Regions from separate parts of the Bacillus sp. DU-106 genome, predicted to be linked through region 1. Evidence: a T-box and tRNA genes for the amino acid it is inferred to sense, from the RefSeq annotation. Region 1 holds a T-box; the other regions hold tRNA genes.
The links. A T-box is a leader RNA that pairs with one kind of tRNA and senses whether it is charged. The one in region 1 lies ahead of tyrS (tyrosine--tRNA ligase), so its partner is inferred to be a tRNA-Tyr.

Region 1 (3,832 bases):
TTTTATCCAACAGCATTTATCGTTATGCTAGTTAGTTTACTTTATATGCTCATATTAATTCTTTATATTCTATTTTCAAAAAAAGATCCGGCGATTTAAATCCATACATAAAAAACCCCGAATCATAAACTTTTCAGCCTATAATTCGGGGTATTATTTGTTTATATTCGTTTCTAATTAGTAACGAATTAAGAAATATTTCTTTTTACCGCGGCGAATGATTGTGAATTTACCCTCGATGCGGTCGTTTTCTGTTACAACGTAGTCTAACGCTTGTATACGCTCACCGTTTACGTAGATTGCGCCGTTCGTTACATCTTCACGTGCTTGACGTTTTGATGGAGAGATTTTACTTTCTACAAGTAAGTCGATTAATACTGTATCTTCTGCAGTACGTTCTACAGATGGTACGTCTTTGAATCCTTGTTCGATTTCGCTTGCAGTTAGTTCTGCTACAGAACCGCTGAATAATGCAGCTGAAATTTTGATTGCTTGCTCTAATGCTTCTTCACCGTGAACAAGTTTTGTCATTTCAGAACCTAATGCTTTTTGTGCTGCACGTTTTTCTGGCGCTTCAGCTACTTGCTTTTCAAGCTCAAGAATTTCTTCATGAGATAAGAATGTGAAGTATTTTAAGTATTTAACAACATCGCGGTCATCTGTGTTAATCCAGAATTGGTAGAACTCGTAAGGAGTTGTTTTCTCTGGGTCTAACCAAATTGCGCCACCTTCTGTTTTACCAAACTTCGTACCGTCAGATTTAGTAACAAGTGGAATTGTTAAACCGAATGCTTTCGCATCTTCTTCTGATTTACGGATTAATTCAAGACCCGCTGTAATGTTACCCCATTGGTCACTACCACCGATTTGTAGGCGACAATTATGGTGTTGGTATAAGTTTAAGAAGTCGTATGATTGTAAAATCATGTAACTGAACTCAGTGAATGAAATACCAGTTTCTAAACGAGATGCTACTGTATCTTTTGCTAACATATAGTTTAAACCGAAGTTTTTACCGATATCGCGTAAGAATGAAATTACATCTAAGTTACCAAGCCAATCATAGTTGTTAGCCATTGTTGCTGGGTTGTCCACGTTTTCAAACTCTAAGAAGTTTGAAAGTTGGTTTTTAATGCTTTCTGTATAGTAAGCAACTGTATCTTTCGTATTTAATGTACGCTCTGCTTTTTTACCACTTGGGTCACCGATCATACCAGTGCCACCGCCAACAAGTGCAATTGGTTGGTGACCAGCTAATTGGAAACGACGTAACATTAATACTGGTAACATATGACCAATGTGTAAGCTATCTGCTGTCGGATCGAAACCACAGTATAATTTAACGCTTTCTTTTTCTAATAATTGCTCAAGTCCCTCAGCATCTGTTTGCTGATTAATTAGACCGCGAAATTCAAGATCTTGTAAAATACCCATATCCTACATACTCTCCTTTAAGTTCATTACTGGCGTGAAGGTTGAAAACATAAAAAAATCGCCCCTTCAAATAAGGGACGATTTTGATTATCGCGTTACCACCCTAGTTGCAGGCAAAAAAAGCCTACCACCTTATTTACATAACGGCTTAGCACCGTCTTTTCCCTTTTGAATACAATTCAATCGAAAAAAGATGCTCTAGGGGCGTAATTCGCGATCATCTATGTGCTGATTTTCACCGGCCATCAGCTCTCTAAAACAGGGAAATGATCACTACTTCTCCCTTTCCACGCTCAATTATTCATATACTTTTCTTTATACCATCATTTATATAGGCATGTCAAATAGAGGTCAGGTTTCCCTTCTTGTCAATCCTTTACAACACCATAAAGAGTATCGTAATAAGAGAAAGAATTGGAACCCCAACTAATAACGATACATGAAACACAATCGATAAATCATTCCCAATGGTCGCCTCCACAGGATCTTTCGTTGGGGAACCAAGAAACCCGATTAATCGATCGAATCGACTTACCGTTTTTGGAAAGTCTGGTATTTCTACATGATCACTATCTAAATGTTGCTTTAACTTATATTCACTCTTAAAGGGATTTTCGCTCAATTTCGTCCACCTCCAGCAATTGTTTCAATTTCTTTATCCCGTTATGAAGTCTCGATTTCACCGTTCCAATCGGAATGTTTAATATCTCTGCAATTTCTTTTTGCTGCATGTCATGATAATAAGAAAGGATTAGGACCGCTCTTTGCTCTTCTGGAACTTTCAAAATTGCTTCTCTTACTGTGAGCCGATCTTCGTGAGAAAATTCTTTTTCCGGAATCGGCACTAAAAATGGCAAAAGCGTACGCCACTTTTTTCTCCTATTTAATTTATTAATCATAAGACGATAACCAATTTGAAATAAATACGTTTTTATTTTACCTTTTTCAAGTTCATACATATGTTTCTTACGCTCTAGCGTCAAAAACGTATCTTGCACAAGATCGATACTTAATTGTTCATCTCGGTTAAATCGATATAAAAATGTGTATAGCGCTGGTTTGATTAAAACATATAGTCTTTCTCCCGCTTGTTTATCTCCACTTTGATACGCAAGCATGAGCTCCTCCTCAATCCCAATCTGCGCCATGATTTTTGATCTCCTTTATTCCTTTTAACGTTAATGAAATACGGGAAATTAAATATGCAATCGCAATAAAAATCCACAATTGTGATTGATTTGTAAAAAATTGCACATATGGGTTTTGAATCGTAAATCCCATTGCAACTAAAGTATTTAACGCTTGCACACATATGCATGCATACAACGCAAGGCAGACAGAAATAGTGTCAAATACATTCCAGCGAAAATACACTTTTGTTTTTGTAAAATCAATTTTATATCCATTTTTCCGTACTATATGTTTTCTATCAAATGGAATAATGATTGAAAACAGAACACTCATTATAACTCCAGCTGTAAGCATTGATACTCTATATCCAATTGGTATCGGTAAGAAAAGACCACAAGAAAATACGACTATAATTCCAAGTAAAGCAAAAGCAAGAAGTAATTTATTAGACATATAAAAGCCTCCCTCATCTATTCTTTCATAAATGTATACAGACGAGGAAGGCACTTCGTTCAAATATTATTTTAGTTTTTTTATAATCTTTGCAGGATTCCCGCCAACTACTACATTATTAGGCACATCTTTCGTTACGACAGCACCAGATGCGATCACCGCATTGTCTCCAATTGTTACACCTGGATTAATAATTGCTCTTCCGCCAATCCATACGTTATCGCCAATTGTAACTGGTTTTCCGTATTCTGATCCGCTTATACGCTCTACCGGATCAAGTGGGTGCGTTGCTGTATAAATGTGAACACCTGGAGCTAACATACAGTTCACTCCGATTGTTACCGGGCATACGTCTAAAATCGTACAGTCAAAGTTCGCGTAAAAATTTTCACCGACATGAATGTTATAGCCGTAATCACATCTAAAAGAAGATTCAAGATGAATATTATCTCCTGTCGTTCCGAATAATTCTTTTACGATTTCGCTACGCTCTTTTAATTGCTCTTCTGGCGTATCATTTAATTTTCTCGTTAATATACGTGCTTGCTCTCTTTCTTGTACTAAAACTGGATCAGCCGGTATGTACATTTCTCCTAGTATCATCTTTTCCTTTTCTGTTTTCATCATACTATCCCCTTTAACTTATATATACAAGTTCATGATATCATAAAAAAGAAAGGCCTGAACATTTTTCGTTCAGACCTTTCCCTCTTAATCTTCCATCGTTGATAAGTCACCTGTTGGTAAATTCAGCTCCCACGCTTTTAATACGCGGCGCATAATTTTACCACTTCTCGTTTTCGGTAATTTATCT
Region 2 (3,832 bases), 940 kb from region 1:
ATTGTTTCTTCCATCACAGCCGTCATCCCCATACGATCAATTTCATGCATTGAGAACACTTTAATACCTTCATTGCGAATGAAATCTTTTTCTCCTTCATCCAATGCACGCGCACCGATAATTACGACATTCTCTTTTTTCACCTTTGGATATGCTCCGTATAAATCTACAAGTGAAGAATGTCCATAACCTAAACTTGCTGCAAGTGACATACCATGAATATTTCCAGATGGTGAAGTTTCCTCTGTATTTAAATCACCGTGTGCATCATACCAAATAACGCCTAAGTTTTTATAATGTTTTGCTACACCAGCTAATGTACCGATAGCAATACTATGGTCACCACCTAATACAAGTGGAAAACGACCTTCTTCTATAATATGATCCACCTTACTTGCTAATTCATTACATACAGTTGCAACTTGTGTAAGGTTTCTTAATTTTGTATTTTCATCTATCTCTTTTTCTCTCTCTATACATATATCTCCCATATCTTTAACGTCATATCCAATTTCTTCAATTCTTTCAATTACCCCTGCATAACGGATCGCGCTCGGTCCCATATCAACTCCACGACGCATCTGTCCTAAATCCATTGGAACTCCAATAACTGAGATTTCTTTTTTCATAGATAGTATCCCCCTTTTATGCCTTCACTAAATATTTTAAATCTTTTATATAGTCTGACTCAACTCGACATTTTTCTGTATGGATATACAATTTATTCACTTATATTCACGTTGAAAACCAAATTTTAAGACTATTCTATGTATAAAGTTAACTTAATGAAACAATCGCAATCACTATTATTAAATAATAATAATAAAACACTCCTATATTTAGAAGTGTTTTTCTGATGCTATTTTCCATACTGTTGCAATATTCTTCGTTGTCATTTCAATATTTTCTTCTGCTACTTTATATGCTTCTTCTAGTGTCATCGGTTTCGTTGTGATACTAAATACCGCATCTATTCCTTTCTCGTACACAGCTGAATAATCAGATGATACAGACCCTCCAATAGCAATTACAGGCACAGAAAAACGTTTTGCACGCCCCGCAACACCCACAGGAGCCTTTCCATATGCAGTTTGTTTATCTATTCTACCTTCACCAGTTATAATAAGATGTGCATCTTCTATATGTTTATCGAAATTTGTATAATCTAATACAATTTCAATGCCCCTACGCAAGTCTCCCTTTAACACTGAAATAACAGCCGCTCCCATTCCTCCCGCTGCCCCTGCACCAGGTATTTCAGATACATCAAAAGATACATATCGTTTAAGCATATTCGCATAATGTTGTAAATTCTCATCTAGCTCTTTCATCATCTCTATATTTGCACCCTTTTGTCTCCCAAATACGAAAGATGCTCCCTGCATTCCGACTAATGGATTATCCACATCACATGCCGCTTCTATCTTTACCCCCTTTAAGCGTGGGTCCATTCGTGAAAAATCAATAGTAACAATCGAGTGTAATGTGCCTCCAGATGGATCTATTACTTCACCCTTACCATTTATAAACCTTACTCCTAAAGCCGCTAACATACCTGCCCCGCCATCATTTGTAGCACTTCCTCCAAGTCCTAAAATTATGTACTCCACTCCTTGATCTAGCGCATGTAATATAAGTTCTCCTGTTCCTTTTGTCGTTGTAATAAGTGGGTTGCGCTTTTCAACTGGAACGTGCTGTAATCCTGATGCTGCTGCCATTTCAATAAACGCTGTCTTTTTATCTTTAGAAATGCCATAAAAAGCTTGTATACCTTCTCTAAGCGGTCCTGTCACACTAATTGATATAATTCTCCCCCCTGTAGCATCAACAAGTGATTCAACCGTCCCTTCTCCTCCATCTCCAATTGGTATTTTCACATACTCTGCATTAGGAAAAATTGCTCTAAAACCTCTTTCAATAGCTCCACATACTTCTATAGCTTTTAGGCTTTCTTTATATGAATCAGATGCAATAATAACTTTCACAATTATCTCCCCATCCCTTATTTTTACGTTTTCTTCATTTTAAACGACAAGTATAAAAGTTGTCTTTTTAAACACAAAAAAAGCTTACATCGTATGATGTAAGCTTTTTTATTTAGATGGAGCCTAGCGGGATCGAACCGCTGACCTCCTGCGTGCAAGGCAGGCGCTCTCCCAGCTGAGCTAAGGCCCCTTATTAATTAAGCGGAAGACGGGATTCGAACCCGCGACCCCAACCTTGGCAAGGTTGTATTCTACCACTGAACTACTTCCGCAAAAATGATGAGCCATGAAGGACTCGAACCTTCGACCCTCTGATTAAAAGTCAGATGCTCTACCAACTGAGCTAATGGCTCGTAAATGGCTGGGCTAGCTGGATTCGAACCAGCGCATGACGGAGTCAAAGTCCGTTGCCTTACCGCTTGGCTATAGCCCATTAATATTTACTAGTATGGTTATCTTTTCAAAAAAATAAACCCTCTCAGGTTATTTTAAAGAAAATGGTGGAGGGGGGCAGATTCGAACTGCCGAACCCGAAGGAGCGGATTTACAGTCCGCCGCGTTTAGCCACTTCGCTACCCCTCCGACATTTTAAATATATATGGTGGAGGATGACGGGATCGAACCGCCGACCCCCTGCTTGTAAGGCAGGTGCTCTCCCAGCTGAGCTAATCCTCCAAAAGTGGTGACCCGTACGGGATTCGAACCCGTGTTACCGCCGTGAAAGGGCGGTGTCTTAACCACTTGACCAACGGGCCAAAAAAGTTTTAAACCTATTCCCAAGCTTCCAACCGGGCTTGAACCGGTGACCTCTTCCTTACCATGGAAGTGCTCTACCAGCTGAGCTATGGAAGCATAATGGCTCCGCAGGTAGGACTCGAACCTACGACCGATCGGTTAACAGCCGATAGCTCTACCACTGAGCTACTGCGGAATAATATTAGCCTGGCAACGTCCTACTCTCACAGGGACAAGGTCCCAACTACCATCGGCGCTAGAGAGCTTAACTTCCGTGTTCGGTATGGGAACGGGTGTGACCTCTCTGCCATCATTACCAGACTTTTATCATTATAAACATTTCTTTCGAAATGTCAAGAAGAAATTTTAATATATATTCCTTCAAAACTAGATAACATTTGCTACATATTATATGGTTAAGTCCTCGATCTATTAGTATTCGTCAGCTCCACATGTCACCATGCTTCCACCTCGAACCTATCAACCTGATCATCTTTCAGGGATCTTACTAGCTTACGCTATGGGAAATCTCATCTTGAGGGGGGCTTCATGCTTAGATGCTTTCAGCACTTATCCCTTCCGCACATAGCTACCCAGCTATGCCCTTGGCAGAACAACTGGTACACCAGCGGTGCGTCCATCCCGGTCCTCTCGTACTAAGGACAGCTCCTCTCAAATTTCCTACGCCCACGACGGATAGGGACCGAACTGTCTCACGACGTTCTGAACCCAGCTCGCGTACCGCTTTAATGGGCGAACAGCCCAACCCTTGGGACCGACTACAGCCCCAGGATGCGATGAGCCGACATCGAGGTGCCAAACCTCCCCGTCGATGTGGACTCTTGGGGGAGATAAGCCTGTTATCCCCGGGGTAGCTTTTATCCGTTGAGCGATGGCCCTTCCATGCGGAACCACCGGATCACTAAGCCCGACTTTCGTCCCTGCTCGACTTGTAGGTCTCGCAGTCAAGCTCCCTTATGCCTTTGCACTCTACGAATGATTTCCAACCATTCTGAGGGAACCTTTGGGCGCCTCCGTTACACTTTAGGAGGCGACCGCCCCAGTCAAACTGCCCACCTGACACTGTCTCCCGGGTCGATAAGACCCGTAGG
Region 3 (3,832 bases), 1.3 Mb from region 1:
TCTATGTTCTCTTCATTTAACTCAACAAATTTAGCCTCTTGTATTTCTTCAGGTTGAATTTTTATTTCACCACTTATATATGCTACTTTAAAAACAACAGCTAGAATATGCATAGAAGTATTATAATAAACGCCTGTAATTCCGATAGGCTTCACCGTTAACCCTGTTTCCTCTTTTATTTCCCTACAGACAGCTTGATCGAGCGCTTCGCCTTCTTCTACCTGTCCTCCTGGCAACTCCCACGTATCAGCTCGCCAGTGCACTTTTGTTAATAACACTTCATTTTTTCCATTTGTTAAATAACCGGCTACAGCAACGATATGCTTTGGTGTCTTATGTTCCATATTAAGCCTCCTAGAGATAATGAATATTTTATATATCCCTATAATCATATTCCCTACCTACAACAAAATACCTTTAATACTTCATCACCTTAATTAACTTCATAAAAAAGACCCTATCCGCTAAGCGAAAAGGGTCATCTATCGTATTACTCTCCTAAGTCTACGTTGTGATAAACTTGTTGAACATCTTCTAAATCTTCTAATGCATCAACCATTTTCTCAAATTGTGCTTGAGCATCTTCAGGAAGTGTTACATCACTTTGTGCAAGCATTGTTAATTCTGCAACTGTAAACTCCTCAACGCCAGCACCTTTAAGTGCAGATTGTACTGCATGAAATTGATCTGGTTCAGCATACACGATAACAGAATCTTCTTCTTCTAGAATGTCACGTGCATCTACATCTGCTTCCATTAAAATTTCAAGAACTTCATCTGATGTTTTACCTTCAAGGCCGATAACAGCTGTCGCATCAAACATGTAAGCTACAGAACCGTTCACACCCATATTACCACTATTTTTGCTAAATGCAGCTCGTACATCTGCTGCAGTACGGTTTACGTTATTTGTAAGTGTATCTACAATAACCATAGCTCCATTTGGTCCGAATCCTTCATAACGAAGCTCGTCATAATTTTCTTCTGAACCGCCTTTTGCTTTTTCAACTGCACGATCAATAATTGTTCTTGGAACATTGTATGTTTTCGCACGCTCTAATACAACTCTTAGTGCTTGGTTTGATTCTGGATCTGGCTCGCCTTGTTTTGCTGCCACATAAATTTCACGCCCAAATTTCGCGTATATACGGCTTGTATTTGCATCTTTTGATGCTTTTTTGTCTTTAATATTGTTCCATTTACGGCCCATACTTTCCACTCTCTTTCCCGTTTTAAATCTACATAAAAATATTAATATGAAATATAATGTGTGTTCAACACATTTTTAAAAGAAATATAAAAAGTTCATTTTTGATTCATATTACAGACATAATATAAATCACTATCATTTTGTTCTTTCGACAAGTTATATTATACATGAATTCCTACGTTTATTACGAATTTTAGAAGCACATAGTATAATTTAACAAAAAGACTCTAACATTTCTGTTACAGTCTTTTTATATTGCCAATAAAGATTTCCATATTATTCCCATAATTGTTTTCTATTGTTGTATAATAAAAATAGGAAAAAATTTGAAGAAAAGATGGAGGGTGAATTATGACACATTCCAAAGACAAAAAATCACATGCTTTTAAAGGAATAGGAGAGAAGTTAAACCCAACTATCTATCAAGTGAGATTCATGAAATTAGATGAACCAATTCGATTTGAGTCGTTTCCTGAATTAAAGGAATTAGGAGACTGGTTGAGTACTTCAACGCACATGTGGTCATGCCACTCAACTATGTACAAATACAACAGAGAAGAGTTTGAAAAGAAGTTCTTAGAAATTACGAAATTAACAGCTGATCATGTACTAATATCTACTGGTGGCGTCGGATTTAACTTCATGTCACCAGGTTGGAGAAATTCTCTATAAAATAATGAAATTATATAAAGGGATAAAAATTTATCCCTTTATTGTTTTGTAGCTTTCCCCAACTGTATCGCATGTACTAAATGAATAAGTTTACCTTAATCATTTATAACCATTTCACCAACACACCATTTTTGCTTATTTTATAGTATGATGAAAACATAAAAAGACTCTACACATTTGGTGTAGAGTCTTTTATTACGCCGTTCATGATACCGATGGTCGGGGTCGAACCGACACTCCCGAAGGAACACGATTTTGAGTCGTGCGCGTCTGCCAATTCCGCCACATCGGCACAAAAGAAAAGGCGGCAACCGGATTTGAACCGGTGATAAAGGTTTTGCAGACCTCTGCCTTACCACTTGGCTATGCCGCCATATTAAATTTTATTGGAGCGGAAGACGGGATTCGAACCCGCGACCCCAACCTTGGCAAGGTTGTATTCTACCACTGAACTACTTCCGCAAAAATGGCTGGGCTAGCTGGATTCGAACCAGCGCATGACGGAGTCAAAGTCCGTTGCCTTACCGCTTGGCTATAGCCCATCGAATTCTTACTTAATTATATGTAAGTATCCATTAGATTATTTGTAATTTTTAAAATAAAAATGGGGCGACTGATGGGAATCGAACCCACGAATGCCGGAGCCACAATCCGGTGCGTTAACCACTTCGCCACAACCGCCATGTTGTGTAAATATATTTGGCAGGGGCAGTAGGAATCGAACCCACACTGGAGGTTTTGGAGACCTCAGTTCTACCTTTAAACTATGCCCCTATGTAAATGGTGGAGGGGGGCAGATTCGAACTGCCGAACCCGAAGGAGCGGATTTACAGTCCGCCGCGTTTAGCCACTTCGCTACCCCTCCGAAACTTACATGGTGCCGGCTAGAGGACTTGAACCCCCAACCTACTGATTACAAGTCAGTTGCTCTACCAATTGAGCTAAGCCGGCGTATTTTATTAAAATAAATGGTGGCTCGGGACGGAATCGAACCGCCGACACGAGGATTTTCAGTCCTCTGCTCTACCGACTGAGCTACCGAGCCTTATTAAAATGGCGGTCCCGACCGGGGTCGAACCGGCGATCTCCTGCGTGACAGGCAGGCATGTTAACCACTACACCACGGGACCATTTGGTTGCGGGGACAGGATTTGAACCTGCGACCTTCGGGTTATGAGCCCGACGAGCTACCGTGCTGCTCCACCCCGCGATAATACTATTCATATAAAATTTATATGGTGGAGGATGACGGGATCGAACCGCCGACCCCCTGCTTGTAAGGCAGGTGCTCTCCCAGCTGAGCTAATCCTCCAAAGTGGTGACCCGTACGGGATTCGAACCCGTGTTACCGCCGTGAAAGGGCGGTGTCTTAACCACTTGACCAACGGGCCAAATATTATAAATCCTATGGCGGAGAGCAAGGGATTCGAACCCTTGATACGCTTGTGACGTATACACGATTTCCAATCGTGCTCCTTCGGCCAACTCGGACAGCTCTCCAATGGCTCCGCAGGTAGGAATCGAACCTACGACCGATCGGTTAACAGCCGATAGCTCTACCGCTGAGCTACTGCGGAATAATATTGCCTGGCAACGTCCTACTCTCACAGGGACAAGGTCCCAACTACCATCGGCGCTAGAGAGCTTAACTTCCGTGTTCGGTATGGGAACGGGTGTGACCTCTCTGCCATCATTACCAGACATTATTCTTTTGAGACAATCATTATTATAACTTATTTACTTTAAAAGTCAACAAGTTTTTTATGTTCTCTCAAAACTAGATAACATTGCTACATATTATATGGTTAAGTCCTCGATCTATTAGTATTCGTCAGCTCCACATGTCACCATGCTTCCACCTCGAACCTATCAACCTGATCATCTTTCAGGGATCTTACTAGCTTACGCTATGGGAAATCTCATCTTGAGGGGGGCTTCATGCTTAGATGC

Region 2: it encodes a tRNA-Tyr, which carries the amino acid that the T-box ahead of tyrS (tyrosine--tRNA ligase) is inferred to sense. The anticodon was not compared.
Region 3: it encodes a tRNA-Tyr, which carries the amino acid that the T-box ahead of tyrS (tyrosine--tRNA ligase) is inferred to sense. The anticodon was not compared.

The regions. Positions count from the first base shown of each region.
Region 1 covers NZ_CP026607.1:4,625,686-4,629,517, forward strand. The annotation lists gene C3Y97_RS23540 (YjdJ family protein) at 1-99, shown strand, start outside; gene tyrS (tyrosine--tRNA ligase) at 178-1,434, opposite strand; T-box leader at 1,505-1,733, opposite strand; gene C3Y97_RS23550 (hypothetical protein) at 1,811-2,056, opposite strand; gene C3Y97_RS23555 (RNA polymerase sigma factor) at 2,037-2,582, opposite strand; gene C3Y97_RS23560 (hypothetical protein) at 2,563-3,018, opposite strand; gene C3Y97_RS23565 (maltose acetyltransferase domain-containing protein) at 3,085-3,645, opposite strand; gene acsA (acetate--CoA ligase) at 3,730-3,832, opposite strand, start outside.
Region 2 covers NZ_CP026607.1:154,876-158,707, reverse strand. The annotation lists gene rocF (arginase) at 1-629, opposite strand, end outside; gene C3Y97_RS00950 (glycerate kinase) at 840-1,985, opposite strand; tRNA gene C3Y97_RS00945 (tRNA-Ala) at 2,103-2,175, opposite strand; tRNA gene C3Y97_RS00940 (tRNA-Gly) at 2,186-2,257, opposite strand; tRNA gene C3Y97_RS00935 (tRNA-Lys) at 2,266-2,338, opposite strand; tRNA gene C3Y97_RS00930 (tRNA-Gln) at 2,344-2,418, opposite strand; tRNA gene C3Y97_RS00925 (tRNA-Tyr) at 2,484-2,567, opposite strand; tRNA gene C3Y97_RS00920 (tRNA-Val) at 2,585-2,660, opposite strand; tRNA gene C3Y97_RS00915 (tRNA-Glu) at 2,666-2,740, opposite strand; tRNA gene C3Y97_RS00910 (tRNA-Thr) at 2,765-2,837, opposite strand; tRNA gene C3Y97_RS00905 (tRNA-Asn) at 2,842-2,916, opposite strand; rRNA gene rrf (5S ribosomal RNA) at 2,926-3,041, opposite strand; rRNA gene C3Y97_RS00895 (23S ribosomal RNA) at 3,133-3,832, opposite strand, start outside.
Region 3 covers NZ_CP026607.1:524,670-528,501, reverse strand. The annotation lists gene C3Y97_RS02840 (NUDIX hydrolase) at 1-344, opposite strand, end outside; gene C3Y97_RS02835 (YebC/PmpR family DNA-binding transcriptional regulator) at 491-1,210, opposite strand; gene C3Y97_RS02830 (DUF3884 family protein) at 1,562-1,882, shown strand; tRNA gene C3Y97_RS02825 (tRNA-Leu) at 2,093-2,174, opposite strand; tRNA gene C3Y97_RS02820 (tRNA-Cys) at 2,185-2,255, opposite strand; tRNA gene C3Y97_RS02815 (tRNA-Gly) at 2,270-2,344, opposite strand; tRNA gene C3Y97_RS02810 (tRNA-Gln) at 2,350-2,424, opposite strand; tRNA gene C3Y97_RS02805 (tRNA-His) at 2,488-2,563, opposite strand; tRNA gene C3Y97_RS02800 (tRNA-Trp) at 2,583-2,656, opposite strand; tRNA gene C3Y97_RS02795 (tRNA-Tyr) at 2,664-2,747, opposite strand; tRNA gene C3Y97_RS02790 (tRNA-Thr) at 2,758-2,833, opposite strand; tRNA gene C3Y97_RS02785 (tRNA-Phe) at 2,852-2,927, opposite strand; tRNA gene C3Y97_RS02780 (tRNA-Asp) at 2,937-3,012, opposite strand; tRNA gene C3Y97_RS02775 (tRNA-Met) at 3,016-3,092, opposite strand; tRNA gene C3Y97_RS02770 (tRNA-Val) at 3,119-3,194, opposite strand; tRNA gene C3Y97_RS02765 (tRNA-Glu) at 3,199-3,273, opposite strand; tRNA gene C3Y97_RS02760 (tRNA-Ser) at 3,291-3,382, opposite strand; tRNA gene C3Y97_RS02755 (tRNA-Asn) at 3,385-3,459, opposite strand; rRNA gene rrf (5S ribosomal RNA) at 3,468-3,583, opposite strand; rRNA gene C3Y97_RS02745 (23S ribosomal RNA) at 3,684-3,832, opposite strand, start outside.